One region of the Exiguobacterium sp. R-39 genome, then DNA from elsewhere that is predicted to be linked to it. Evidence: riboswitches for the same ligand, from Rfam matches in the RefSeq annotation. Region 1 holds a riboswitch; each other region holds the start of a gene.
The links. A riboswitch is a leader RNA that binds a small molecule or an ion and turns the genes downstream of it on or off. The one in region 1 is predicted to bind thiamine pyrophosphate.

Region 1 (10,255 bases):
CCCGCAACCGAAGCCGGCAAAGAAAACAAAGCCGCCGCAGCCGGATCGACCTTCTGCTGCTGAACGGGCAGAGAAACAACTCAAGCAAACCGTTTCGAACATGTCGACGGCGGAAAAAGTCGATCAATTGCTGTACATTGGCGTAACGGGAACGGCTTTGACACAAGCGGACCGTCAATTATTGCAGGACCATGCGCTCGGTGGTGTCCTGCTGCTTGGTGGCAATATCACCTCAACCGATCAACTGAAAACCTTCACAACAGCGATTGCCAAGGCGCAAACCGCTGATTCAAAAGCGTTCCTTGGCTTTGACGAGGAAGGCGGACGGGTCAGCCGGGTCCCGGACGCACAGCTCAAATTATCACCGAGCCTGTCGTTTGGTCATAAAAATGATCCGGCATTGATGAAGGAAGTCGGACAGACACTTGGTTCGATTTCCCGTTTTTACGGCTTTAATATGGATTTCGCACCGGTCCTTGATGTGAACAGTAATCCGGCGAATCCAATCATTGGCGACCGGGCGCTCAGTGCGGATCCGCAACAAGTCGCCCGGCTTGGTGTGCCATTGATGCAGGGCATGAAAGAAGAAGACATCGTTCCGGTCGTCAAACATTTTCCGGGACACGGGGATACGACCGTCGACTCGCATGTCGGTCTGCCGCGGGTCGATGCGACGAAAGCGGAACTTGAGCAGACGGAGCTGGTCCCGTTCAAACGGGCGATTCAGGAAGGGGCCGAGATGGTCATGGTCGCGCATATCCTGTTTCCGGCACTCGACAAAACCCGTCCGTCTTCGTTGTCGAAACCCGTCATGACCGGGATGTTACGGGATGAGCTGAAGTTTGACGGTGTCATCATCACGGACGATTTGGTCATGGGAGCCATCACAGAACGGTACGGACTTGCCCAGGCGGCAAGTCTTGCCCTCGAAAATGGTGCGGATATGGCGATGTTTTCCTCACCCGGTGCGTACGCGTCCGTTCATAAGGAAATCATGGCACGGATTAAACAAGGTAAATTGTCGAGAGCAGATCTGGATCAGAAGGTCATGCGGGTCTTACACTTAAAACAAACGTATGACTTGTCGCAAACGAAACGTGTCGACGAATACCAACGCTTGATTGAGCAGGTCAAAGCGGTCGAATCGGACATGCGACACTAATCAAGGGTAGAACAAATCGGACTACCCGTGGTAAACTACAGGCGTACCACACAAATCAATATCTACACTAGGGGAGTCTCGCAGCAGACTGAGACGGAAGTATCCGGACCCTTTGAACCTGATCTAGTTCGTACTAGCGGAGGGAAGTGGATTCCGATCATTCATAGAGGATGCGACGACTGTCGCCCTTTTTTGTAGGACCACTCCATCAGTTCATGGGGTGGTCCTTTTTCGTGTGGAAAGGGGGAAATGATGAGCCAGTTACATCTGATGACAACCGGCAAGCGGCATCCGGACATACTCGAACATCTGTTGCCGAAACTCACACTATCCGTCGACCGGATTCATCTGCGGGAGCCGTTATGGTCAGCGAAGGAACTGGTCGTGTGCATCGAAACACTCGTGCGACGAGGCGTAAAGACAGAGCAATTAATTGTCCATGACCGGCTGGACGTGGCAGTCGTCACCGGCACCGGAGTTCAGCTGACAACACGCAGCATTCCGGTCGACCTCGTCCGTCACCGTTTTCCGGAACTGGTGATCGGTCAATCGGTTCACTCGTTAACGGAAGCGATAGCGGCGGAACAAGCCGGTGCTGATTACGTCCTGTACGGCCATATTTTTGAGACGGGATCAAAACCGGGTGTACCGCCCCGGGGACTCGACGCCTTGAAACAAGTTGTCGACTGGACATCGATTCCTGTCATTGCAATTGGTGGCATTACACCGGACAATCTGCCGGATATCCTGGCGACCGGCTGCGCAGGCGGGGCCGTCTTGTCGGGCATTCTCGGTCAGGCGTCTCCGGTCGAAGCAGCCAACCGATTCCGGGCGGTGATGCAACGATGACACGCCCGGATGTTTTAATCATCGGAGCCGGCATCATTGGTTTGACGCTCGGCTATGAGCTCCTGCAGCGCGGGAAAACCGTTCATTTGCTTGAACAGTCAACTGTCGGTCAGGGAGCGACGCAAGCAGCAGCGGGAATGCTCGCGACAGATGAAGAATTGCTGGCACCATTACATGAACTGGCCCGGCTGAGCCGGACGCTGTATCCGGAATTCGTGCAACAATTGTTTGACGAGACCGGTCTCGGAAGCGGGTATCTGGAACAACCGTTTCGTATGCAACAGGCGCATCACTGGCGGACGTTTGATTCGGTCGGACAGGTTGATCCGCGGTTGCTTGCACAAGCATTACGCAGTGCCATCGAACGACGGGGCGGGGTAATCGAAGAGGCAACGGTCGTAGCACGTCTCGTACGGGACGGACAAACGGTGACCGGCGCCGAGACGAACCGGGGGCTACGGGCGGGCAGACAAATTATTGTCGCCGGTGGTCGCGGATCGGAAGAATTGTTACAGACGGTCGGAGTGACGATTAACACACTTCCGGTCAAGGGCGAGTGTCTGTCTGTCCGGCTGACGACCGGACAACTCAATCGGACGCTGTTTGGTGATGCGGTCTATTTAGTCCCGAAAGCAGACGGACGGATCATCATCGGGGCGACGGAACGGGTTGGTGATGAATCAACGACCGTCAGTCTGAACAGTATTCGTTTGTTATTGAATGCAGCAGTAAAGCTCTATCCGCCGCTTACAGAGGCCGTGTTCGTGGAAGCTTGGTCCGGTGTTCGACCGCAAACCGGGGACGGTCTGCCGTATCTCGGAGCAGTGGACGGAATCGATGGGTTGTTCGTCGCGTCAGGCCATCACCGGCATGGCATCTTACTGGCCCCTGCGACGGCCAACGTCTTGGCCGATTGTCTCATGGGGCAAACGCCAAGAGTGACACTGGATGGTTTTAACAGCCGACGACAGGAGGAAAGCAGATGACTATCCGATTGAATGGGAAAAACTATGCTTTGACAGAGGAAATCAGGACGTTACACGATTTGTTGGAGGAACTAAAGATTCAGGGACAAGTCGTCATCATCGAGCAGAATCATCAAATCATCGACCGGTCGAGCTATCCGGATACGGACGTTACGTCCGGAGATGTCATTGAAATCGTTCATTTTGTAGGAGGCGGATAACATGTTAGAAATTGGCGGAAAAACATTTGCATCACGATTGTTACTGGGGACAGGAAAATATTCGGATAATGAGAAGCAACAGCAAGCGGTCGAAGCATCGGAAACAAACATCTTAACGTTTTCCGTCCGGCGTCTCGACGTCTTTGCAAAGGAACAGAACGATCCGCTCGCAGCGCTTGACTTAAGCTGCTATGATCTCTTGCCGAACACTGCGGGTGCGAAGACGGCGGAGGAAGCGGTCCGCCTTGCCCGCCTTGCCCGGGCCTCAGGGATGTGCGATATGGTCAAGGTCGAGGTAATCGGTTGTGACAAGACACTGCTGCCGGATCCGATTGAAACATTACGAGCAGCAGAGGAATTAATCAAGGATGGCTTCATCGTCTTGCCGTATACATCAGACGATTTGTTGCTTGCCCGTCGGCTCGAAGAACTCGGCTGTCATGCGATTATGCCGGCAGCATCACCAATCGGTTCCGGACAGGGCATTTTAAATCCGCTCGCGCTCAGCTTCATCATCGAACAAATGTCAGTACCGGTCATCGTCGACGCCGGCATCGGTTCACCGGCTGACGCGGCGTACGCGATGGAGCTCGGAGCTGATGGTGTCCTATTGAATTCAGCCGTCGCGCATGCGAAAGACCCGGTCAAGATGGCACGTGCAATGAAGCTTGCGGTTGAAGCGGGACGACTCGGCTTTGAAGCAGGACGGATTGAGAAAAAACGGTATGCGACGGCGAGCAGTCCGACGACCGGGATCAGTCGCCCATGATGGACCGGTATAGCCGACAAATCCGCTTTCGTCCAATCGGACAGGAGGGGCAGGATCAACTGGGACAGCGGCACGTCGTCATCGTCGGTCTCGGTGCACTCGGGACAGCGAGTGCGGAACAGCTTGTCCGGTCAGGAATCGGACGAGTGACTCTGATCGACCGGGATTACGTCGAGTGGAGCAATTTACAACGGCAACAACTCTATACGGAACAGGATGTCAGGAACCATTTGCCAAAGGCGGTTGCGGCGAAACGCCGGCTCGGTGCCGTCAATTCGACGGTGACGATCGAGGCGATTGTCGAAGATGTGACGGCAATGAATATTACACGGCTTGTCGGACAAGCAGATTTGCTTGTGGATGGGACCGATAACTTCGTTGTCCGGATGCTGATCAATGATGTTGCGGCAAAATTTCGGATTCCTTGGATTTACGGTGCATGTGTCGGCAGTTACGGCATGACCTATACGATCCGTCCGGGACAGACCCCTTGTCTGCATTGTTTGCTCAATCATTTGCCGAAACAGCAGGAGACATGTGATACGTCAGGCGTCATCAGTCCGGTCGTCCAGCTGGTTGCGGCGCATCAAGTGACGGAAGCATTAAAATACTTGACCGGAGCGGAAGCTGCATTACGGCAGACGGTGCTATCATTTGATGTCTGGAACAATCAACAGAGCCAAATCAATGTTGTGTCCTTAAAACAATCTTCTTGTCCGTCCTGCGGCGATAACCCCGTCTATCCGTACCTCAATGCTCAGCCACTTCACTTCGTGACATTATGCGGCCGGGATACCGTTCAAATCCGCGGGGAAGGGACCCGTGATTTAATCCGGCTTGAACAGGAGATGAGTGGCCGTGGAATTAGCTGTCTACGCAATCCGTATCTGTTGATGTTCGAGACGGAACAACATCGGATTACCGCCTTTGCCGATGGGCGAATCCTGCTTCACGGCGAAGCGGATCTTGCGCAAGCGAAACGGATTTACGAGACCTATTTCGAAGGGACGTTCACAAAAAAATAAAACATTTTTTTGAATACATGTTTTAGATGTTTAAAAAAGAGGTAAATAAGACTTCAGACGTAAGTCGGAGATTTTTGGTGAAATTGAATGTGAAGAGGAGTGATTACGATGAAACAAGAATTCGATCAATCGATCCAGTCATTGGATCAGACGAAGCGGACAGACCATGCAGCTGAAGCCGTTCAGCAAGCGAATTGGAATCCAGACCGGTATCGGACGAACCTGAATCCGTTCTATCTGTCACCTTGCAGCGTCGAACGCCGGGAAGACCGTCAACAGGAAGTTGACCGGATTGTCGAAGTCGAGCCTACATCCTCCCCTCTCCAACAGTTATTCGAGCAGAAGCAGGAAGAACATATAACAGCAATTGAACCAGGTTCTGCGAAAAATCCCGGAGGAAAATTTACGACCGGGATTGTCGTCGGGGCAATCATCGGAGGGTCCGTGTCTATCTTCACGTCGGTCAAACGATTTCGTCAAAAGCGCCACACCCACTGAAGATGACAAATAAGCCGTCCGAAAAACCGCCTTCCAGCTAAACAGGAAGGCGGTTTTTGTCTATTGTCAGGAGGAAGCTATAATGAATTCAGACAAACCTGAGGCGAATCCTTTTGAGCTTCTCGCAAAGCCGGCACAACGGGCCCTGAGTGAACACGGCGTGACATCATTGGAATTGTTAGCGATGTATCATGAACATGATATTCTGCAGTGGCACGGAATCGGACCTTCTTCGATACCGAAGTTAAAACAGTTGCTTGGTGAACGTGGACTGACCTTTAAAACATGATGCATCATAAAACCCATTGCTTGACCGGGAGACTATCGGTCAAGCAATGGGTTTTACTTGGTTTGGAATCGGTCAGATCATCGTCAGAAACATTCAAGTCATGCTAAAATAAGGATATTATAGAGGAAAAGTGAGCGTGATGAGAGATGAAATGGATTCATACTGCCGATTGGCATTTAGGAAAAATCGTTCATGGCGAATCGATGCTCGACAATCAGCGGGCTGTTCTCCAGGAATTTCTACAATTGCTTGACCGGGAACAGCCGGACGCGGTCATCATTGCCGGTGATCTGTATGACCGTGCCGTCCCGCCGACGGAAGCGGTCGAACTGCTTGATACGGTGTTAGCCGACATTGTTCTGGAACGGAAGATTCCGGTCGTCGCGATCAGCGGCAACCATGATTCAGCGGAACGGCTGAGTTTCGGTACACCGTTATTACAACGGGCGGGTCTTCACCTGGCAGGTAAATTGACGGAGGCGATCGAACCGGTTCAGATCAACGGCGTCCGTTTTTATCCGGTGCCGTTCGCAGATCCGGCGACCGTCCGCTATGTCTATCAGGATGAAACAATCCGGACGCATGATGACGCGATGCGAAAAATCATCGGAACGCTGGACATCGATGGACCAAGTGTCCTCGTTGGGCATGCCTTTGTCATCGGCGGGCTTGAGACCGATTCCGAACGCCAATTGTTGGTCGGGACAGCGGGACAGGTCAGCGCCAGTGCGTTTGCTCCGTTCACCTATACGGCGCTCGGACATTTGCATAATCCACTTGCGATCAAGTCGGAGACAATCCGGTACAGCGGTTCGTTATTGAAATATTCGTTTTCGGAAGCCAGTCATGTCAAAGGCGTCGATATTTTGACACTGAACGAAAACGGGACGTTTGACCGTCGCTTCGAACCGTTGACGGCCAAGCGCGATTTGCGTGAACTGACAGGCAGTCTTGCCGAACTGACGGATCCGGTCTTCGTCGAAACACAAGCGACGGACGATTACATTAAAATCAACCTGACGGATGCCGAAGCCTTGATTGATCCGATGGGGAAACTGAAGAAACTGTACCCGAACATCCTCCATCTCGAGCGGACCGGCTTCACCCGCGAAAGTACCCGGGCGGTCCAGGCATCACGCGATCAGGTCCAGGCGGCGACGCTGACGGATCTGTTCCAGGAGTTTTATGAAGCAGTCCGGGAAAAACAACCGACGGATGCAATGCAGGCCGTCTTAGAGGAGGAAGCTGCATGCGTCCAGAACGATTAACCTTACGTGCGTTCGGACCGTTTGCCGACGAACAGACAATTGATTTTCGCGCACTCGGCGGTCGGACGATGTTCGTCATCTCGGGGAATACCGGTGCCGGGAAAACGACGATTTTTGATGCGCTGACGTTTGCTTTATATGGCGAGACGTCAGGCGGGGAACGGGAAATGAGCGATTTGCGCAGTCATTTCGCGAAACCGGAAGACAAGACGGAAGTTGAACTCGAATTTCTGTTAAAAGGCGAACGCTACCGAATTATCCGGCAACCGAGTCAGCCGCATCCGGTCAATAAGACGGATTACGGCCATGAGGCGGAACTCGCCCGGCATGACGGGACGGCCTGGAAGCCGCTTGCGCTGAAAATCCCGGAAATCCGCCAACAGGTGCAGGAACTGTTACAACTCGATCACAAACAGTTTTCGCAAATCTTATTGCTTCCGCAAAATAAGTTCCGGGAACTGTTAATGGCGGAGTCAAAAGATAAGCTGCAGATCCTCAAGCAGTTGTTCAAGACGGAACATTATGGGGAGTTTCAGCAACGGCTGCACCGGAAAGCGCTGGATCTTGCTGCGGCGATCAAAGAAACGAAAACGAAGCAGCTTGCGAAGCTCGAAGAATTACCGCTCGACCTCAACTGGTCGGAAGCGACGGAAACGACAATCCGTCACCAGACAGATACATTGCTTGTAGCACTTGATGAAAAAATTGAACAGGCGAAAACGGTGGAACAGACAGGACGTCAAACGGTCGAACAGTTGACGGAGCGGCTGCGGCAGGCGGAGCACCTCGAGCAGACATTTACCGAGTACGATCAATTGTTACATCTCGAAAAACAGCTCGCCTTGACGTTGCCGGAAACAATACGTCAGAAAAAACAATATGACGCGGCTTCCCGGGCAGCAGCCATCCAAGGGGTGTACGAAATGTTTCAGTCGGAGGAACAATCGGTCCGGCAATTGACCGGGACGAAACAAACCGTCCTGTCCGAACTCAAGCACCTGCAACAGCAACTCGACCAGGTCAACCGGACCGTCGAACGATTGACGATGCAGGAACCGGAAATACGCGAGGCGTCACGGCGCCTGGAGCAAATCACGGAAGAGCTGCAACGGCTGAAGGATCAAGAACAATTGGTGCGTCAACAAGAAGACTTACGGCGTGCCGTTGCTAAGCTGAATCCGGACGCATTACGTGAACAACGGACCCGTCAGCGCAGTGACCGGACACAGCTGCAGGCAGAGATTTCGATGATGATCGACGATTCGAGCACCCGTCTGTCCTTACAGGAACGCCGCTTCGTCCTGCAATCCATGGAACAGAAACACTTAGAGTGGCAACGGAATGAAGCCGATCGGCTCCGGTTGATCGAGCAGGGGACACGCGTGAAAGTGGAGAAAGAACAGGCTGAAAAAACGTACACGGCTGGCCGGCAGAATGAACGCCGTCAACTGGCAGCGGAACTTGCGGCACATCTGCATGACGGGGAAGCATGTCCGGTCTGCGGTAGTGCAACGCATCCGCAACTTGCTGTCAAAACGGAAGCGCTCGATGTCGAAGCGTTGCATCAGGCCTACTTAACCGCACAATCGGCGCACCAGGAGTTACAGGCGACGTACCGGACAGTCGCAGAACGGAAACGGCAACTCGAACAGGAACTCGCGACACTTGCAGACGGACAACCGGTTCCGACCGATGTGACCGCGATTCGTTCTGAAATCAACGACTTGAAAGGGCAAGAAAATAGATTACAGCAACAACAGGAACGAAAACAGCAACTGGATCAACAGCTCCGGACAATCGAGACGGCATTGGAACAGGCGGACCGGCAAATCGAAGAGGAGACGAATCAGCAGTCGAAACTGTTGCTTGAGCTCGCTCGGCTTGAAGGCATGCTGAACCGAAATCCGGATGAGCCGTCACGTCGTGAGTTGGAAACCGAACAGCAGACACTGACAAAACGATTGGCGGAGTTTGAAGCGGCACGGACAGCAAGTCAGAATCAAAAACAACGGCTCGATCAAGAAGTCGCGGCACGAAGTGGACGCCTCGAGCATATCGAAGAAGAATTGGCGACACATACATCCAAGCAGACGGAAGTCAAACGCGTGTTTGAACGGAGTTTACAGGAAGAACGCTTCGAGACAGTCGAACAATTCGAGCAGGCCCGTCTGACACGACAGATGATGGAAGGGTTAGCGGAGCGACTCGAAGCCGACCGGCGAAAACGGCAGGATGTCGAAAGTGGTCTTGGGCGGATCCGACAACTGATTCAGCAACAGGATCGTCCGGATCTGACGGCTCTTCGTCCGCTCGTCAGACAAGCGGAAGCGGAACTGGCGACAGCGACGGATTACCGGATTGGCGTTGAGAAAGAACAGTTGCACATCAAACAACTGGTCGATGCCTGGTCGAGTCTTCAGCAACAAATCGAAGCGGAGGATGCACGGTACGGTATCCTCGGTGAGCTGGCCCGGGTCGGTGTCGGAGAGAACGCGCAACGGATGACGTTTGAAACGTATGTCCAGACCGCCTACTTTGACGAAATCCTGCAGGCGGCGAACCGTCACTTGCACGGGATGACGTCCGGACGCTTCCTGCTCGAACGGAAGACGGAAGCCGGAAAAGGCTTGAAGAAATACGGTCTTGATTTAAACGTTTTTGATGCCTATACGTCGCAGACTCGTCACGTCAAGACGTTGTCCGGCGGGGAAAGCTTTAAGGCCTCACTCGCCTTGGCACTCGGTCTGTCGGAAGTCGTGCAGGAAGCGAGCGGAGGTGTATCGCTTGAGACGATGTTCATCGATGAAGGATTCGGTACGCTTGATCCGGAATCGCTCGAGCAGGCAATCGAAACGTTGTTATCGATTCAGGCAAGCGGTCGGATGGTTGGAATCATCAGTCATGTGCAGGAACTGAAATCACGGGTCGATGCGAAAATTGAAGTGACGCAAGGTAAAACAGGATCGACGATTCGTCTTGTCGTCGAGTGAGGGGTGCGAAATGGAAACGAGACAAATGGTCACGAAATCAAAACTGATCGCAGATTTAAAACAGCTGGGGGTCACGCCCGGTATGAAAGTGTTCGTCCACAGCGCGATGAAACAGATCGGCTGGATTCCCGGCGGGGCACAAGCGCTGATCGAAGCGTTGCAGGAAGTCATCACGCCGGACGGTCTGATCATGATGGCGGCACAGAGTACGGATAATTC
Region 2 (10,255 bases), 730 kb from region 1:
CCTCGCGCTTGTCGAAGGAATCAAACAGCGCATCGAGCGGGGCGAACAGACGGTCTTGCTCCTCAATCGACGGGGATACACGACATTCGTGCTGTGCCGGGATTGTGGAGAAACGCTTCAATGTCCTCATTGCGCTGTCAATCTGACTTATCATCAACACCAAGATTGTCTGAAGTGTCATTATTGTGGATTTGAAGCAGCGATGCCGAAAACGTGTCCGTCGTGTGAATCGAAAAAAATTCGGCAGTTCGGTACCGGAACGCAAAAAATCGAAGAAGAACTGGCACATTTAATTCCGGAAGCCAAAATCATTCGGATGGATCAAGACACGACGTCACGTAAAGGGGCGCATGAAAAATTACTAAATGCGTTTGAGCGCGGCGAAGGAAATATTTTGCTCGGGACACAAATGATTGCAAAAGGACTTGATTTTCCGAATGTGACACTGGTCGGTGTCATTGCTGCGGATGCCACACTCGGAATTCCCGATTTTCGGGCGAGTGAACGAACGTTTCAGTTGATCACACAGGTTTCAGGGCGGGCCGGTCGGGGAGCGCTTGCCGGTCAATCGATCATCCAGACGTATAACCCGGATCATTACGTCATCCAGACGGCAAAACGGCATGACTATGAAGCGTTTTATAAGCGGGAAATGCAGTTGCGCAAATTAGGGGGGCACCCGCCCTTCTGGTTTTTAGGATTGATCACGATTTCAGCGGCCCATCCGCTTGAAGCCCAAGCGGAAGCAGAAGCGATTGCCGGACAACTCCGGCATTTGGAATCAGACGATTTAATTGTCAACGGTCCGCTCGAAGCCCCGCTCGCACGGTTGAAAAACATGTATCGCCAACAGGTGATTTTAAAACATAAAGGTCAAGAAGAAGTACGGGAGGCACTCCGTGCGATGCTTGCATTACGCATCAAACAAAAAGTCCAAGTAACAGTGGATTTAAATCCATTTGTATTCATGTGAGGTGGCAAACTATGTATAAAGTTGTAGAAGTACCAAATGAAGTATTGCTTCAAAAATGCCAACGAGTAACGAAGTTTGATAAGAAATTAGGGAAAATGATTGATCGTATGTTCGATACGATGTACGAATATGACGGCGTCGGACTCGCTGCGCCGCAAATCAATCAGCCGATTCGTGTCGCCGTCGTCCATACGGATGATGAAACGGGACCAATCGAGCTGATTAACCCGGAAATTATCGAAGCATCCGGTTCAGAAATCGATGACGAAGGATGTTTGAGCATGCCGGGAATTTTCGGACCGGTCGAACGGTTCGAGCAAATCGTTGTCAAATCACAGGACCGTCTTGGACGAAGTGTCAAAATTAAGGCGAACGGCTTTTTTGCACGGGCCATCCAGCACGAAATGGATCATTTGGACGGTGTGTTGTTCACGGACAAATTAGTGGAGACGGAAGCAACTCCTCGTGTCGTTTTCATGGGAACACCAGAGTTTGCTGCAAATACGCTCCGGGAAGTGATTGATGCCGGCTATGATGTCGTCGGTGTCGTCTCCCAGCCGGATAAACCCGTCGGACGCAAACGTGAAATCAAACCAACACCGGTGAAGGAAGTTGCGCTGGCTCACGACATTCCTGTCTTACAACCCGTTAAAATCCGGGAAGATTATCAAGACTTGCTCGATTTGAAACCGGACTTGATCATTACCGCTGCTTACGGACAAATCGTTCCGACGGCCGTGCTTGAAGCACCGCGATATGGTGCGATTAATGTCCATGCGTCCTTGTTGCCGAAGTATCGCGGCGGCGCTCCGATTCATCAAGCCATCATCGATGGTGAAACGGAAACGGGAGTCACGATCATGTATATGGTGGACCGGTTGGATGCTGGAGATATGTTATCAAAAATCATCGTACCGATTGAAGAGCGTGACACGGTCGGAACGATGTTTGACAAGCTCAGTGCTGCCGGTGCCCGATTATTAATCGAAACATTACCGCAGTTGATTGCAGGTACGTTGACACCGGAAGCGCAACGGGAGGAAGACGTCACGTTTTCTCCGAATATCAGCCGGGAACGGGAACGACTTGATTTTTCACGTCCCGGAGAAGCGTTATACAATCAAATTCGCGGAATGAATCCCTTCCCGAGTGCGTATACGATGCTTGGTTCAGACCGTCTGAAAGTCTACTTTGCTGAAAAAGTCCCGGGTCACGGACCGGCGGGCGAAATCATTGCCCTCGAAGCCGACGGACCGGTCATCGCAACCGGATCTGATGTCGCATTGAAATTAGTAGATGTACAACCGGCCGGAAAAAAACGGATGGACGGTGCCACATTTATGCGTGGTGTCGGACAGACATTGACGATTGGACAGAAAGTAGGCGAACAAGCATGAATGTCAGAGATGCAGCAGTAACAACTTTATTAAAAATTGGTCAAGGTGGGGCTTTCTCCACGATTTCCGTCCACCAGATGCTTGAAAAACGTGCTATCTCAAAAGCGGATGTCGGCTTATATACGGAACTGGTGTACGGAACGCTCAGCCGTGAATTGACACTCGACTATATTTTAGAACCGTTCTTAACGAAACAAAAGAAGCTGGACCCATTCATGCGTCCGTTATTACGGATGAGTGTCTATCAACTGTTTTATCTCGACCGGATTCCGGATCACGCCGTCATCAACGAGGCAGTCGAGATTGCCAAGACACGAGGTAAACCGCATATCGCGAAAGTTGTTAACGGTGTGTTGCGGAACGTCCTTCGACAAGAAAAACCTGATTTCTCAGCGATTCCTTCAGTGGTCGACCGAATCAGTATCGAAACAAGCCATCCGGCATGGCTCGTCGAACGGTGGATTGAATTATTCGGAGAAGAAGAAACGTGGCAGATGTGCCGACTGAACAATGAACCGGCCCCCGTTACCGTACGTGTCAACCGGACCCGGACAGACAGACAAGAAGCGATTGAATTACTGGAAGCCCAGGGCGTCAGTGCGAAACCAGCCCATGCGGCACCAGACGGTCTAGAAATCATCAGTGGCAGTGTGCAACAGACGGATTTATTGGAACGTGGTTACCTGTCGCTCCAGGACGAAAGTTCGATGCTGGTTGCTGCAGCGTTAGGCGCACAACCAACAGACCGTGTCTTGGACAGCTGTGCGGCCCCAGGCGGGAAAGCGATGCATATCGCGGAAGGTTTGGCGAGCGGCTCGTTGTTGGCACTGGATCTTCATCCACACAAAGTGAAATTACTAGAAAAACAGGCAGTTCGTCTTGGACTTGAAAATGTTCAGGCGGAAGCACTGGATGCCCGTCAAGCGGGAACACGTTTTGAGGAGGCGTCGTTTGACCGGGTGTTGGTCGACGCACCGTGTTCGGGACTCGGTGTCATTCGCCGGAAACCCGATATCAAGTGGACGAAACGTCCGGAAGACTTAACGCAGTTGCCGGTCATTCAGCGGCAGATTCTGGAAGCGGTTCTTCCGCTGGTCAAACTGGATGGAACATTCGTTTATTCAACCTGTACGATGGATCCGCTCGAAAATGAGCAGCAAACGGACTATATTCTCAGCCAAGGATTTGTTTTTGACGAGACATTCAAAACACGGATGCCGGAAGCCGTTCAATCGCTGATTGGTGAACGGGCTGAATTAAAACTACTCCCGACATCACTTGGTACAGATGGTTTTTATATCGCTGCATTCAAAAAAGTGAATGAACCAACAGGATAATAAAAAACGATGAGGAGGACGGGTATGGAGTTAGCTTATTTGACGACGACTGGAAAGGTCCGTTCAAAAAATGAGGACACGGTCTTATTGGTAGGCGATGCGACACAAGGATTAGCTGTCGTCGCTGACGGCATGGGGGGACATGCAGCCGGTGAAACGGCGAGTGCCATCGTCAAGCAGATTTTTGCCGAAGCATACGCAGATATGCCAAACCGCCCGATGGAGTTATCTTCCTGGATTGAACGATTAGTGAAAGAAGCCAATGCGCAGATTCAACGTTTTTCTCAAGTCGAAAATTTGTCGATTGTCGGCACGACGATGGCCTGTGTCTGCTGGTCGGATGATTTACTTGTCATTGGACACGTAGGGGACAGCCGCGTCTATGCCCTGGAAGAAGGACAATTAAAACAGCTGACGGATGACCATTCCTATGTCAACATGCTCAAACAATTAGGGGAATTATCGGAAGCAGAGCTTGAAAATCATCCCCGTCGTAATGTCATTACACGATCCGTCGGTTCGAACGAGTCCGTGGATGTCGACATTCAAGTCCGGGATGCACCGGACTATGATATCGTGTTAGTGTGCAGCGACGGCTTGTCGGATGAGGTGCCTCATGAAGTCATCGAGCGGTTGCTTCAAGAAGATGCACCGCTCGATACGATTGTCGAACGTCTCGTGTCCGAGGCGAATGACCGGGGAGGCGCAGACAACATTACGATTGCTGCAATCCGTTTTAAAGAAAGAGAGAGGATCTGAATATGCGTTACGGAGATCGATTGAACGACCGCTACCGCATAGAACGGTTAGTTGGAAATGGCGGGATGGCAAACGTTTATCAGGCATATGATGAAATCTTGAATCGAACTGTCGCAATCAAAATTTTACGTACAGAGTTTTCGCATGATGAACAATTCATCCGTCGATTTGAACGAGAGGCACATGCTGCGACGAGTTTAAATCATCCCAACATCGTCGCGGTTTATGACGTAGGAGAAGAAGAAGCGATTTATTATATCGTAATGGAATATATTGATGGCATGACACTGAAAACGTATTGTGAAGGGCGAGCATTGCCGGTCGCAAAAGCGATTGACATCATCAGCCAAATTTGTGATGCAATTGATCATGCCCATGCACACCGGATTATTCATCGCGATATCAAACCGCAAAATATGCTGGTCCGTGAGGATGGGACTGTCAAGGTGACCGATTTCGGCATTGCGGTCGCCATGTCGAATGCGACCCTGACCCACACGATGTCAGTCCTTGGATCCGTGCATTACTTTTCGCCGGAACAGGCAAAAGGAAAATTTGCGGATGAAAAATCAGATATTTATTCGCTGGGAGCCGTTTTGTACGAACTCGTGACGGGGCAAGTTCCGTTTGAAGGCGATTCACCGGTTGCTGTCGCACTGAAACATCTGCAAGATACTGCCCGTCGTCCGACCTCGTTAAATCCGGCTGTGCCGCAAGCTTTAGAAAATTGCATCATGCAAGCTCTCTCGAAAGCGCCGCATGATCGGCAACAAACGGTCGCTGCCTTCAAAGAAGACATGGTGACCGCGATGTCAGCTGAACGGGCAAGTGAAGGCATTCGCGGTGACGATTTGATGGAAAAAACGATGGTGCTCAGTCCAGTGTCCCTGCCAACAGCAGACATCGAACACACAGCACCGGTTCCGAAGGTCGCTACCGTCATGTCAAAACCAGAAAAGAAAAAGAAACGTGCGTGGTGGATCATCTTATTGTTGTTATTCATAATGGCTGGAGCCGCAACGACTTTTGCCATGTGGCCTGACCCGACGGTCGTCGTTCCGGATGTAACGGGGAAAGATGCCGACGACGCGGAAACGAAGCTTGAAAAAATGGGATTCATCGTGGAATCGACCGAACGCTCAAGTGATACGGTGGAAGAAGGGTTCGTCATCAGTCAGTCACCGCGTGAACAGGCGACGGTTAAAAAAGGATCGACGGTGGATTTGATCGTTTCGACAGGAAGCGATCCGGTCGAGGTGCCGGACGTCTCAGATGAGACAGAGAAAAAAGCGATCGCCATCTTAAAGGACAGCGGTTTTGAAAAAGTGGATGTCGAACGGGAAGACTCTGAAGACATCAAACGTGGGAATGTCATCCGGCAATCCATTTCAGCTGGAACGGAAGTCATCGCGAAAGAACAGATGATTACCATCACGGTCTCAAATGGATCACCCGTATTCGTTCTGAAAGATTTGACTGACTTATCGAGTGCTGAAGCAAAAGCTTATTTGGATGAGATGGGACTGGACGGGACGTTTGAACAGGAGTTCTCAAGTGAGGTCGCGCTCGATCAGGTCATTCGTCAATATCCGCAAGCCGGTGCGCAAGTCGAACCGAACGATTCGGTAACGGTCTTTATTTCTCGCGGAGAGGAAGAAAAGACCATCACGGCGACGTTCCCCGAGAAAGTAGTCTATGATGGCGTCAGTGAAGACGAGGAGCCTGCGCCACGTCAACTCGTCCGGATTGAGACGGAAGATGCCAAAGGAAAACGAACCGTCATCGAAGAATCGATTGATCAGGATGAAACGTTTGATGTTCCATTGACGATTGATCCGGGAGAAGAAGGCAAGATTACGATTTATAAAGATGACGAAGTTTACCGGGCGAAGACGATTACGTACAATCAGGCAAAATCACAAGAATAACGAGCAGGACGTTAATCCTGACAAAGGAGGGCATAGGATGGCAGAAAATCGAATTGAAGATAATCGGGATGGAACGATTATCCGTTTACAGGGTGGCTTTTATGATGTCATGACGCCTCAAGGTGAAATCCGTTCACGGGCACGCGGTAATTTCAGAAAACGGGGCATCAGCCCTGTCGTCGGCGATGAAGTCGTGTTACACATCGAAAGTGAGACCGGATATATCCTGGAAGTAAAAGACCGTCAAAATTTCTTGGTCCGCCCACCAGTTGCCAATATCGATCAAGCTTTGTTGGTCGTATCGGCAGCAGAACCTGATTTTTCTGCCCATCTGTTGGACCGGTTTTTAGTGTTGATTGAAGCAAAGGAAATTCAACCGATCATCATCTTGACGAAGATGGACTTGTTACAAGGTGAAGCCGAACAAGGGGTATTGGAAGCCATTGCCGCTTACCGGACCATCGGATATCACGTCATCGAAACTTCAAGTGAGACATTGGCCGGAGTCGAATCTGTCCGTCCGTTGTTAAAAGATAAAACGAGTGTCCTGGCCGGACAATCCGGTGTAGGGAAAAGTTCGTTGTTGAATGCCTTGGAACCTTCATTGGCACTGGAAACGAGTCATATTTCGAAGGCACTTGGTCGTGGACGCCATACTACCCGTCATGTGACATTGATCCCGCTTGGCGAAGGCTTAATTGCAGATACCCCGGGATTTTCGAATCTCGATTTTCCGCACGAAATGGAACTCGAGGAGTTACGATGGTGTTTCCCTGAATTTGTTGCTTTACAGGACGAATGCAAGTACCGTGGCTGTCTGCACTTGAATGAGCCCGGTTGTGCCGTTAAAAAAGCCGTCGAGGCCCATGAAATCATGGCTTCCCGGTATACGAATTATGGTATGTTTGTAGAGGAAATCAAGAATCGGACGCGGAGGTATTAAGATGATTAAAATCGCACCATCAATCTTATCAGCAGATTTTGCAAATTTAGAGCGGGATGTCAAAGCAGTTGAAGCGGCGGGAGCCGATTATATCCATTTTGATGTCATGGATGGTCAATTTGTTCCGAACATTTCCTTTGGACTCCCTGTATTAAGCAGTTTACGTCAAAAAACAGATATGGTTCTCGACGTCCATCTCATGATTGATCGTCCGGAAAACTTTGTCGAATCCTTCGTTGCAGCAGGTGCTGATATCGTAACCTTCCACGTGGAGGCGACGAATCATGTCCATCGTGTGTTGCAACAAATCAAAGCAGCTGGAGCGAAAGCAGGAGTAGTACTCAACCCGCATACGCCGCTGTCGACGATCGAACACGTGCTTGAAGATGTGGACATGGTCTTATTGATGACGGTCAATCCGGGATTCGGCGGACAAGCGTTCATTCCAGGTGTGATGAAGAAATTAAATCAACTGGCTGCAATGAAAGCAGAACAAAATCTATCCTTCGAGATTGAAATCGATGGTGGAGTTAATGCGGAAACAGCAAAATTATGTATCGAGAATGGGGCAAACGTACTTGTTGCAGGTTCCGCTATCTACAATGCACCGGATTATTCAGAAGCAATCACTAGTATTCGGAATGCTGCTCACGTATAATAGGGGCAGAATCAAAATTAAATGATGACCGCAAGGGGTGTCGCGTCAAGCGGCTGAGAGAAGTGATTGGACTTTAACCCTTCGAACCTGTTCCGTTCAGACGGACGTAGGGATGTGGCGCACGCAGGCAGTACGGCGTTCGTCGTACTGCCTTTTTGCCGTCCTGCGATTTTATTTTTTAGGAGGAAAAAAGGATGAAACGGCTACAAATGTTAATGGAAATTGCAATCTTTGCAAGTCTTGGTGTGGTGTTCGATTTATTGATCCCATTTAAAATGCCGCAAGGTGGTTCAATTAGTTTAGCGATGTTACCGATTTTCGTCATGGCGTTTCGTCACGGCGTTGTCGGTGGGGTCGTGACGGGAGCGCTCGTCGGAACGATTCAACTGATGTTCGCTCCACAAATCCTGACGGTCGTCCAGCCGTTACTCGATTATACGATCGCGTTTGGAGTCGTCGGGCTGAGCGGACTGTTCGCACGGCAAGTCAAAAAAGCAGCAGCAGCCGGGAAAAATGGCCGTCTAATGGCGATTGTACTAGGTGCGACATTGCTTGGTGCAGGTTTCCGTTATGTCTGTCACGTCATTAGTGGAATCGTGTTCTTCGCTGAGTATGCGGAAGGTCCGGTCGTCCCGTATTCGTTGATCTATAACGCGACGTATATGGTTCCATCGTATCTGTTATGTGGTATTGTCGCAGGACTCCTGTTTACGACAGCACCACGACTTCTTCGTTATTCAGCACGGGGTGTCTGATGCGGGTTGTGATTGTAGCGGCCGGTCCGGCGGAAGACATCCCGTCCCTGAAACCGTTTATGGATGAGAAGACGGTTGTCATCGCTGTTGACGGAGGTGTCACCGTGTTGGCACAGCAAGGTTTCGCTTTTGACTTGGCGATTGGGGACTTTGATTCTCTCGGATACAAACCGGAAGGAGCGATCATCCATCCGGCTGAAAAGGATGAGACCGACTTGGAACTGGCTTTACGACATGTCAGTCAACAGTATGAAGCAACGGAAGTGTTAATATTCGGTGCGACCGGAGGACGACTTGATATGACGCTTCAAAACGTCTATCTGCTAAAACAATTTCCGGCAGTCCGCTTGATGACGAAGCGGGAAGAGGTTCGTTTCTTACAGCCGGGGACGTATGAGATCGAGGCAGATGGATTTCACTATCTCTCTTTCATCCCGCTCGTTCCGACATGTCTGACCCTCCGCGGGGTCAAGTACCCGTTGACGAATCATGACGTGCCGGTCGGCGGATCATTGACCGTCAGCAATGAATGGACACATCACGGAGTGGCGAACGTGACGGTGCATACCGGTGAAGTGATTGCTTTAAGAAGTTTGTCAGACCACTAAAAAACGTGATCGGCTTTAGGATATCCTAAAAGTCGATCACGTTTTTTGTAGTTTTTTAAGATTTTAATGTCGAGCTGGCTGCCTGACGTTCAGTTTGAGCCGCAATATGTTTTCCTTTGACGAACAGGTGGTAAGAGGCCCACGTCAAGAGGAAGAATGGAACGCCTATATACAGCGCAATCCGTTGATCCGCTTGGAATGCCAAGCTGATCAGTACAAGCATGTTTAAAGAGAACGAGATAATCGGCAAGACCGGGAAGAACGGAGTCTTGAATTTCAATTCACTGACAGCATGTCCCTCTTTGATGAATTGACGACGGAAGGCGATCTGTGAAGCGGAAATCGAAATCCAACCGACTTGCGCACCGAGTCCGGCGAGTGACAACAACCAGATGAAGACGGTATCTTCCGCGAAAAAGGCAGTCAATAGTGATAACATCGCAAACAGCATCGTAAAGCACAAAGCGCGCATAGGTACTCCGCGTGAGTTGACGATGGCAAGTTTTTTCGAAATCATGCCTTCTTGTGACATCGACCATAACATCCGAGTAGCAGCGTACAACCCCGAGTTCCCGACCGACAGTAAGGCTGTCAACACGACGATGTTCATTAAATCAGCTGCATAAGGAATTCCGATGGCATCAAATACCATGATGAACGGACTGCTGATGCCGCCGGCTGTTTCGTAAGGAATCAAGGCGCCGACAATCGTAATCGAGAGGACGAAGAAGATGAACGTCCGCCAGACGGTATTACGGATTGCTTTTGGAATCGATTTTTCTGGATCGTTTGATTCTCCGGCAGCAACCCCAATCAATTCGGTTCCTTGGAACGCAAAGTTGACGGCAATCATCGTCGTCAATACCCCCAGGGCGCCGTTCGGGAATAATCCGTTTG
Region 3 (10,255 bases), 260 kb from region 1:
CGAGACGTCTGATCCGCTTTATTACCGGGCAGAACCGGTTGGTTGTACGACGACGATCCTAAACAAAATGTACAAAGAACACGGTGTTGCGATTAAACCGGAAATCGCCGGTCTGATGTTGTCAGCCATCGTTTCCGACTCGTTACTGTTCAAGTCGCCGACATGTACGGAGCAAGACGTCATCGCAGCACGTGAACTCGCGACGATTGCCGGCGTCGATGCCAACGTCTATGGTCTCGATATGTTAAAAGCCGGTGCTGATTTATCAATGAAAACGGTTGATGAGTTGATCGCACTTGATGCAAAAGAGTTTTCGATGGGACCATTCAAAGTCGAAATCGCACAAGCAAACACAGTTGATACGGCAGAAGTTTTGCTTCGTCAAGCAGAACTCGAAACACGGATCGAATCCTTGATTGCTGAAAAAGAATTGGACTTGTACATGTTGCTCGTCACCGATATCTTGACGAACAACTCGGTCGCGCTTGTTCTCGGACCTGAAGCATCACTGGTCGAACGGGCCTTCGGACTTGATGCAACAAATCATCTCCTCTATCTTGAAGGTGTCGTTTCACGGAAAAAACAAGTTGTTCCGGTCTTGACGAATACAGCAGCAGCAGTCGAATAATTTCCGTTTAAAAGAAGGAGTTTACTCCTTCTTTTTTGAATACTTATATTGAATGGTTATTCATTCAGTTTATAAGGGGGTTTTATACATGACAAAAACAGTACTTGTCACCGGCGGCACGAGCGGTATGGGGAAAGCGATGGCCATCGCTTTAAAAGAAGCCGGCTGGAATGTCGTCGTGACCGGACGGAATGCCGAACGGTTGCAACAAACCGATCAGGACTTACAGGCGATTGACGGAAAACACAGTGTCATTCAAATGGACGTTCGGGATCCGGACGCTTGCCTCGCTGCTGTCAATCAAACCCGGCAACAATACGGACAACTTGAAGCACTGATCAATAACGCTGCCGGCAATTTCATCTGTCCGACTGATGAACTTTCGCCAAATGGATGGAAAACAGTCATTGATATTGTCTTGAACGGGACATTCAACTGTTCGCATGCCCTCGTCAAAGGCTGGCAGGAGGACAATGTATCAGGCGGACAAATCTTGAATATCGTCGCCTCATATGCTTGGCAGGCAGGTCCAAGTGTCGCACCGAGTGCCGCTGCAAAAGCCGGCGTCCTGAACCTGACGCGGACACTTGCTGTCGAATGGGGTTACAAATACGGGGCCCGGATCAATGCCATCAGTCCCGGACCGATTGAACGGACCGGTGGAGCCGATAAACTCGCCATGTCTCCGGAACATGCGGAACGGATTCGGCGGAACGTCCCGCTCGGACGATTCGGGACACCGGAAGAAATCGCCGGTCTTGCGACTTGGATGCTGTCCGATCAGGCGAGCTACTTAAATGGGGAATGTATCGCCCTCGACGGTGGACATTGGTTAAATAAACAACCGTTTTGATGCTTTTCTCAGTCTTCCGTCTCCACGACGGGAGACTTTTTAAATTATTTTCTGTCCGCCCCTTCTTATTTTTCCATTTAGCTATGTTTATCAATCATTTTTTTAGGAAAATAGTAATACAGATAGTTATGAGTAAGGAGGATATAGAAATGGGAATCGCTTTTATGTGGGGGGCAATCGCAGGAGGGGCTGTCGTCATCGGGGCATTAATCGGTTTGTTCATCCCTCTTAAACAACGGTTGATCGGGTATGTGATGTCGTTTGGAACGGGCATTTTAATCGGGGCGGCGACGTTTGAATTATTGGATGAAGCCTTAAACAAATCCACGACGATGGTTGTCGGTGTGTCCTTTATCGTCGGTTCACTCGTGTTCACCGGTTTTGACATGTTCGTTTCCTCCCGTGGTGCCAGTAAACGAAAACGATCGTCCGGCGGTAACGAAGGTACAGGAACGGCAATCTTCTTCGGGACGATTCTGGATGCGATTCCGGAATCGATCATGATCGGTGCCAGTTTGTTATCCGGAAATGTCAGCGCCGCTCTTGTCGCAGCGATTTTTGTCAGTAACATCCCGGAAGGTCTGTCGAGTACAACCGGCTTACAAAAAGACGGCTTCTCGAAGAAGAAAATTCTTGTCATGTGGGGAATCGTCTGGTTGATTTCCGCACTTGCCTCCCTTGCCGGTTATTCCATTTTAGCGGAATTACCGGATATGCAGTTTGCGATGATTGGTGCCTTTGCAAGCGGCGGTATCATTGCCATGCTCGCTTCGACGATGATGCCGGAAGCCCATGAAGAGGGCGGTGCGATTGTAGGTCTGTTCGCTTCACTTGGTCTGATTACAGCTGTCATCTTAAGTTAACGAACAGGGATCCGTTCCATTTGGAGCGGATCCCTGTTTCGTTCTAGTTACCGACCTTCCCATTCCTGTTTGAACCGTTCGACGAATTCCAGCATATACTGGTGACGATCTTCAGCGATGATTTTCGCCGTCTTCGTGTTCATCAACTCTTTTAAGCGGAATAATTTTTCATCGAAATGGTGTAAGGCACTCGTCTTTCCCGTCCGGTCACCCGGCTCGCGGGGAACGAGTCCCGGCACATACATCGGTTCCTTGAATTGACCGGCAAATTGAAATGTCCGGGCGATACCGATGGCGCCAATCGCATCCAATCGGTCTGCATCCTGGACAATCTTCCCTTCAATCGTCTTCATCGGCGGACGGTCACCCCTTTTAAATGACAAGCTGTTGATGATGTCGAGAATATACAGGCGGTCCTGTTCCGATACGAGTGGCCGTAGATGCTGATCGACGCTGTCACTCGTTCCGCCGAGCTTACTGTCGGCTACATCGTGCAGTAGGGCGGCGAGTTCAATAATTTGAACATCGCCTCCTTCGATTTCGGCAATCCGTAACGCCATCGTCCGGACCCGTTCGATGTGGGCAAAGTCATGACCGGAAAAATCATTTGCATGGAATCTCTCGACAAATTTTTTGGTTTCTTCATACAACGTAACATCACCCTTTCAAAAAACGCCGACTCGTTTAATCGAGTCGACGCTTTTCATCATAATACTTTTTCGAGGAATTTTTTTGCCCGATCCGTTTTCGGATGGTCAAACAGTTCCACCGGACTGCCCTCTTCCATCAAAATACCCTCATCCAGGAACAGGACACGATCTGCGACTTCTTTTGCGAAGCCCATTTCGTGCGTAACGATGACCATCGTCATTCCGCTTTCGGCGAGCTGTTTCATGACATCCAGTACTTCGTTGACCATTTCCGGATCAAGGGCCGATGTCGGCTCGTCAAACAGCATGACATTTGGTTCCATCGCCAGCGCCCGGGCAATGGCGACCCGTTGTTTTTGACCGCCTGACAGCTGGTTCGGGAAGTTGTCCCGTTTTTCGGCCAAACCGACCCGATCAAGCAACACTTCCGCCCGCTTGACAGCCGCGTCTTTTGAAAGACCTAACACGTTGATTGGTGCGTAAATCAGGTTATCGAGCACAGACTTATGCGGGAAAAGATTAAACTGTTGGAAGACCATACCGATGTTTTGACGCGCTTTCGCGATATTCGCTTTTGGTTTCGTCAGTTCAAATCCATCGACATTAATCGTCCCGCTTGTAGGCTGTTCCAACAGATTGATACAACGTAAAAACGTTGATTTACCGGATCCCGACGGACCGATGACGGCAACCACTTCTCCGCGTCCGACCGTCGTCGTGATCCCTTTTAAGACTTCTAATTTTCCGAACTGCTTATACAGATCAGTCACTTGAATCATAGGTTCCATCTGATTAACCACTCTTTCTCATAGCTTTTTCGACTTGTTGACCAATCAAGGACAATCCCATGACAAGTACGAAATAGACGAACCCCGCAAACAATAACGGTTCAAAATACAAGGCTTTTTCTCCACCGACGACCTGTGCCCGGCGCATGACATCGAGTACACCAACCGTCGAAATCAAAGCGGATTCTTTTGTTAAGGTGATCAATTCATTCATGATGGCCGGTAAGATGTTTTTAAATGCTTGCGGCAAGATGATCGACCGTAACTGTTTCATGTAAGGAATCCCGAGGGCATCCGCAGCTTCCCATTGTCCCCGGTCGACCGCTTGAATTCCGGCCCGGATAATCTCCGAGATATAGGCACCGGAGTTTAGGGAAAAGGCGATGATGGCGGATTGATAGCCTGTTGTTACATACCCTGTCAACTGCGGCAATCCAAAATGAATGATCGCCAGTTGCAAGATCAATGGTGTTCCGCGGAAGACTGCCGTATAGGCATGACCTAGGAATCGAAGAAACATACTTTTTGTAATCTTCAGCGCTGCGACTACGATTCCGATCAGCATCCCGGCAATTGCTGCGACGATGACGACTTGAAACAGAACCGGAATTCCTTGCAGAATATATGGGATTGAATCTTGAATCTTTGTAAAGTCTATCATAACCAATCTCCTAACGTCGCACAAAAGGGATGAGGTTACCCCCACCCCTATGCACTACTCTTATTTTGCTTCTTTTTGGAACCATTCTTCTGCGAGTTTGTCGATGTCTCCGTTGTCGATCATCTTCTTCAACTCTTTGTTGAAGTCGTCACGCATCTTGTCTCCTTTTTTGAAGGCGACAGCAGAACCGGTTGGTCCGTCTTCCTTGATTTCGTATGTCTTCAATGACTCGTCTTGATCCATATATTTGACGGCGACGGCGTCTTCAATGATCAGCGCGTCGATCCGGCCTGTGTTCAATTCTTGAATGATTTCTGGAATCTTGTTTAACGAGACCGCTTCACTGTCTTTGTACCGGTCTTTCGCTAATGCTTCCTGGATTGATCCGAGCTGGACACCTACTTTCTTGCCTTTTAATTCATCATCTGCCGCGATCGCTTTATCCTTCGTCATGACAAGGTTTTTTGACTGGAAGTAGATATCCGTAAAATCGGCATTTTTCTTCCGCTCGTCTGTCGGCGTCATACCTGCCATGACGAAATCAACACGTCCTGCACTGAGTGCTCCGAGCAGGCTTCCGAACTCCATGTCTTCGATTTTCAACTCGTAACCGAGATTTTTTGTGACTTCTTTGGCGATTGCTACATCAAACCCGACGATGTCATCACCTTTCGCTGTATCGATATACTCGAACGGGAAGTAATCCGCTGATGTTCCCATCGTCAATACTTTATCGTTCTTCTTCGTCGTGTCGCCTTTTGATTCCTCCGAGGCCCCACATGCTGCCATCGTGACTGCGAGAATTCCTGCCATTGCCGTTGCTACTAGTTTCTTCATCAATAAATTCCCCTTCCAACGCTCAATTGTCAGAACTTTAACAATAGTATGACTTATGTTTTTTTCTAATTCAATACTAAAAAGTTCGACCTGATTTATTGCTTTTAGAATATACGAATATTTATTCATTGTAAAGCATAAAAATATGAAAATAGTGCATAAAACCTGAATTTATTCGCTTTCTTTGATCAATACTTTTTTGTTATCGCTTACATTTATTTTTGTTTTATTTCTGTTCAAACAAAAAAAGACCAACGTTTTCACGTTAGCCTCTTTTTCACTGTTACGCGTAGATTTCAATCAATGACTCTAACTTTTCGACGACTTCTTCTGCAGTAAACGATTCGATGTCAAACCGTTCGACCATCGACAGGATGTTTCCATCTTGCATCAATGCGAATGATGGCGATGATGGCGGATATCCTTCGAAGTATTCACGCGCCCGATCTGTTGCTTCCCGGTCTTGCCCTGCAAATACCGTCACGAAATGATCCGGTTTTACACCTTCCATCCGGTTGATGTAAGCGGCAGCCGGACGAGCAATCCCACCGGCACATCCGCACACCGAATTGACGAGGACAAGCGTCAAACCGTCACGCTTCATCGCTTCATCGACGCTCTCGACCGTCGTTAATTCTTCAAAACCAGCAGCTGCTGCTTCTTTACGTGCCGTTTGAACGACATCTTCAAAATACATTTGGAAATCCATTGTATTTGTTTCCCCCTTTAAATCGTTGTCTTCTTTATTGTACGAGTTTCGGTGAAATCTGTCCAAGTCTGCCGCTCAATTCACGTTCTAAATACGGTTTAGCGTGTAACAGGTCTCGGAAAGCGATATACCGGTCAATTTTTTCTTCCGTTGGCTGCTTCGGATTTTTATAAGCCCGAATCAAGATATTTTTCGGCGTGTTTTCTAAATCAATGAACTCAAGCAGTTGCGTATCGTAGCCGACCAATGTCAACAACTCTGCCCGGATGGAATCCGTTGCGAGCGAAGCAAACTTTTCTTGAATCAATCCATGTTGCAGCATGACGTCAAGCGGTGAACAGTCCAGCTGACGGTTCAACTCCTTCTGACAACACGGGACACTGAGAATGACCGATGCATTCCAGTCGACTGCCCGGGCAAGCGCGACATCCGTCGCAACGTCACAAGCATGTAGCGTCACCATTAAATCAACTTCCGTATCCTGGTCGTAATCATGGACATCACCGACACGGAACGATAAATCATCATACCCTAAATCAGCAGCGATGGCTGTACAATCCTCGATGACTTCTTTTTTGAGATCAAGACCGGTGACATTTAAATCAAATCCCTTGACGATTTTCAAGTAATGATAGAGAGCAAACGTCAGATACGATTTACCGCATCCAAAATCCAAAATCCGTAACGTACGCCCTTGCGGCAATACTGCGATACTGTCTTCGACGAATTCAAGAAAACGATTGATTTGTTTAAACTTATCATATTTTTGACGCTTGACCTGTCCTTCTTCCGTCATTACACCAAGACGAATCAAAAACGGTACCGGCACGCCGTCTTCTAACAAATGGCTTTTCTTTCGATTGTGAGACAGTTCGGCCTTTACCGGTTCCTTGCCTGTCGTCTTCAGTGAAACTTTCATTTTCTTCGAGAGTTGGAACTGGACTTCTTCCGTCTCGAAACGGAATAAAAATTGACGAAATTCGTTAAAATAGTCGTCCATTCGCAAAATAAATTCTTCTATACTTAAATTCTCATGCTTAATGATCCGTTCATGTTGAAACTCTAACTGGATTGCATACGTATCTCTAAGTAGAATCGGTTTTAACTTGATTCGACGCAGATCGTTTGATTTTTGGCGCGGACCACTAATCGTCGCGTGTATGAGTGAAGTTGCCTGCAGTTTTTCAGTGAGCAGGTCTTTTAATTGGTCTAGTTCCACGTATCGTCCCGTCCTTTTTTTGTTTGGTCTTTCGAAACTGTAGCAAATTCACCCGCGTTCGACAAGCAAGCAAGCTTTATTTTTAGTCGTCATACTTAATTTAAAGGAGGAACACAACATGTTCAAAAAAATTCTTTCACAAATCGGCATTGGTGCCGCAACGGTCGATACACGACTCGAACAAGATCACTGTGAACCCGGTGGAACGATTCAAGGAGTCGTTCATATTAAGGGCGGTAACGTCGATCAGGAAATCGCCCGGATTTATCTCGCCTTCAATACCCAGTACAAACAAGAAGTCGGGGACAGCACGGCATTCACGACGTTCACACTGGACCGGTTTGCATTAAATGAAGCCCCGTTTACGATTGAAGCAGACGTCGAACGGGAAATACCGTTTACGCTTCAAGTCCCTTTTAATACACCACTTTCCGTCAGCCAATCGAAGTCGTGGATCGAGACGGGTCTTGATATCGCGCAGGCGGTTGACCCTTCTGACCACGATGCTGTCGTCGTCAAAGCGAATGACTACCAATCGGTCATCCTTGAAGCGATGGAAAACCTCGGATTCCGCCTCAAGAAAGCTGATACAGAGAAATTGCCGGGCCGCTTCCGGAAAGATTTGCCGATCGCGCAGGAACTTGAGTATTCTGCCCGCGGTACTCATTATGCTCACAAGCTGGACGAAATCGAAGTCATCCTGTTGCAAGACCGGTCCGGCATCGACATCGTCGTCCAAATCGACCGCCGTGCCCACAGTCTCGGTTCGCTGTTCAGTGAAATGGCAGGAACCGATGAGACGATGACGAAACTTTCATTATCGAACCAGGACTTAACGAATCCGTCACTCGTGAAACAACGTCTCGCCGATTTGATTGAACACCACAGTTGATTGATGTTTTCTATAGAACAAACACCGGATCCGCTTATCGTCGGATCCGGTGTTTGTATTTCCTTCCTTACTTGGATGATGTCATTTCTATCGTCTGTTCGTACTGCCGTTCAAACGTTTCTTCCGCCCAGCCCATCTGCCAAAACATCAATTCGTAATAACAGCTTCTGACGAAATGTTGTTTCATCCGGACGCGTTCTTGTTCACTCGCCTTCTCTGCCAACTCATTTAACCGGTCAATCTGTTCAAAGACCACCCGCTCGAACCATTCGGAACTGTATGTCGCAATCCATTGCTGATAAATCGGTGAAGCCGGTGTCGCTGCCTGTAACTGTTGTCCAATCTCATAGTAAAGCCAGTAACACGGTAAAATCGCAGCGATGGTCTCCCCAAGCGTCCCTTCACTTGCATGGTGCATATGCGAAATATACGCATATGCGGTCGGTGCTGGTTCAAACTCTGCCAGTGTCTTGTCCGAAATCCCAAGCGGTTCAAAAAACGATTGATGCAGACTGAGTTCTGCAGCATAGGTCGACGTCGCATGTTCCGCGAGTTCGGCAATCGTCGCGAAGTCCTGTGCCTTCGACGCGGCCCGCGCCTGAATTTTCGCGAAATGTTTTAAGTAATAGGCATCCTGTAGGACGTAATGGCGAAATTTTGCTTCTGGTAGTGTTCCATCCGCAATCCCTGTCACGAATGGATGGGTAAAGCTGCTGTCCCAATACCGTTTTGCCGCTTGCCGGATTTCTTCACTGAATGTCATGTTGGTTCCCCCTTTTGTAATCAAAAAACGCCACACCTGATGTCAGGCATGACGTGAAAAGACCATAAAAAGAGGATCGTCCACGCCACTTCCCTCCGTAAGTCCAAACTTAATCAGGTTCAAAGGGTCCGAACGTCTCCGTCGTCTCAGTCAGCCTACTGACTCCCCTAGTGGTCGCTATTTGATTTGTTTTGAGTTTATCATGATTTGATGTGGAATTGACCCATTCTCGTCATTTCACTCCATTTTTTTGTACAATGGAACATGACGGAAGGTGGATGACGGCTCGTCCTTGAGACCGATTCTCTTCTGTCGCCGGTCGATTAGACTAAATTTAGTACCTGATACTTAACTTATGGAGGAACTTTTATGAATAAAACCATGACATGGACCGCTTCGACATTACTCGCTACTACCTTACTGCTACCGACGGCCGCATCTGCTGAACAAGTGGTCGACAAAACAATCGTCACCCTTGGCGAATCACTTGGGGCAAAGGATAAATCGTGGGTCTTGTCCCGCTTGAATGCACCGGAAGGCATTACTCCGATTATTGCAACATCTGCCGATGAAGAAAAATATCTCGGGAAAAACATTCCCCAATCACAACGGGGTGGCGGCATGTACTCTTCCGCTAAAATTGAGTTGGCTGAAAAAGGTGATGGATTATCTGTCGCGACCGAAAACATCACCTGGGTCACAAAAGACATGTACCTCAACGCCCTCGTCACAGCGGGTGTAACGGATGCGGACATTACGATCACGTCCCCGTACAAGGTAACCGGAACTTCAGCTTTGACCGGGATCATGAAAGCGTATGATCAAACATCTGCCGAGACCGGCATCAAACTGACGGATGAACGAAAAGACCTTGCCCAGCAAGAACTCTCTGTGACATCCGATGTCGGGAAAACGGTCGGGACGGATAAAGTCGCCGACTTGATGAATGAAATCAAAGCGGAAATCGCGAAACAACAGCCGGAAACGAAGGTCGAGATTGAAAACGTCATCGTCCAAGTCATCCAAAACAATAACATCAATTTATCCGATGCTCAGATGGACCGGTTGACTGGACTGTTTAATCAAATGGAACAAGCGGACCTGAACTGGGGTCAAATCGAGAGTGGTCTAAAAGATGCCGGACAAGATATCCAGGCCTTCGCGACCTCAGAAGAGACAAAAGGATTTTTTGCGAAGTTGTTTGATGGTCTCAGTGCATTCTTCAACTCGATTGCCGGCTTATTTAAATAAAGATTAACGTTTTCTTTTCTGTCAGGCATGGTAAAATAGATGTATTGAATCGGAAAAGGTGGTGTGGAGACATGGGTTTTGCTGCGTGTAAGCATTGGTTGATGGAACAACTGTATCTGTTGCGCGCGATTTTTCATGGAA

Region 2: linked by a shared signal. The riboswitch ahead of thiT (energy-coupled thiamine transporter ThiT) and the one ahead of ACP26N_RS06305 (thiamine phosphate synthase) in region 1 are both predicted to bind thiamine pyrophosphate.
Region 3: linked by a shared signal. The riboswitch ahead of tenA (thiaminase II) and the one ahead of ACP26N_RS06305 (thiamine phosphate synthase) in region 1 are both predicted to bind thiamine pyrophosphate.

Annotation. Positions count from the first base shown of each region.
Region 1 covers NZ_CP187965.1:1,231,610-1,241,864, forward strand. The annotation lists gene nagZ (beta-N-acetylhexosaminidase) at 1-1,162, shown strand, start outside; TPP riboswitch at 1,222-1,324, shown strand; gene ACP26N_RS06305 (thiamine phosphate synthase) at 1,415-2,011, shown strand; gene ACP26N_RS06310 (NAD(P)/FAD-dependent oxidoreductase) at 2,008-2,997, shown strand; gene thiS (sulfur carrier protein ThiS) at 2,994-3,197, shown strand; gene ACP26N_RS06320 (thiazole synthase) at 3,199-3,966, shown strand; gene ACP26N_RS06325 (ThiF family adenylyltransferase) at 3,963-4,991, shown strand; gene ACP26N_RS06330 (hypothetical protein) at 5,100-5,489, shown strand; gene ACP26N_RS06335 (hypothetical protein) at 5,572-5,778, shown strand; gene ACP26N_RS06340 (exonuclease SbcCD subunit D) at 5,925-7,046, shown strand; gene ACP26N_RS06345 (AAA family ATPase) at 7,028-10,036, shown strand; gene ACP26N_RS06350 (AAC(3) family N-acetyltransferase) at 10,047-10,255, shown strand, end outside.
Region 2 covers NZ_CP187965.1:1,963,398-1,973,652, reverse strand. The annotation lists gene priA (primosomal protein N') at 1-973, shown strand, start outside; gene fmt (methionyl-tRNA formyltransferase) at 985-2,370, shown strand; gene rsmB (16S rRNA (cytosine(967)-C(5))-methyltransferase RsmB) at 2,367-3,707, shown strand; gene ACP26N_RS10480 (Stp1/IreP family PP2C-type Ser/Thr phosphatase) at 3,732-4,466, shown strand; gene pknB (Stk1 family PASTA domain-containing Ser/Thr kinase) at 4,469-6,394, shown strand; gene rsgA (ribosome small subunit-dependent GTPase A) at 6,432-7,337, shown strand; gene rpe (ribulose-phosphate 3-epimerase) at 7,339-7,995, shown strand; TPP riboswitch at 8,019-8,125, shown strand; gene thiT (energy-coupled thiamine transporter ThiT) at 8,190-8,750, shown strand; gene ACP26N_RS10455 (thiamine diphosphokinase) at 8,750-9,358, shown strand; gene ACP26N_RS10450 (amino acid permease) at 9,414-10,255, opposite strand, start outside.
Region 3 covers NZ_CP187965.1:970,691-980,945, reverse strand. The annotation lists gene ACP26N_RS05035 (manganese-dependent inorganic pyrophosphatase) at 1-628, shown strand, start outside; gene fadH (2,4-dienoyl-CoA reductase) at 717-1,481, shown strand; gene ACP26N_RS05025 (ZIP family metal transporter) at 1,631-2,344, shown strand; gene ACP26N_RS05020 (HD domain-containing protein) at 2,392-2,994, opposite strand; gene ACP26N_RS05015 (amino acid ABC transporter ATP-binding protein) at 3,051-3,773, opposite strand; gene ACP26N_RS05010 (amino acid ABC transporter permease) at 3,787-4,443, opposite strand; gene ACP26N_RS05005 (transporter substrate-binding domain-containing protein) at 4,504-5,280, opposite strand; gene ACP26N_RS05000 (BrxA/BrxB family bacilliredoxin) at 5,564-5,989, opposite strand; gene ACP26N_RS04995 (class I SAM-dependent methyltransferase) at 6,024-7,208, opposite strand; gene ACP26N_RS04990 (sporulation protein) at 7,327-8,100, shown strand; gene tenA (thiaminase II) at 8,168-8,863, opposite strand; TPP riboswitch at 8,937-9,042, opposite strand; gene ACP26N_RS04980 (DUF1002 domain-containing protein) at 9,233-10,114, shown strand.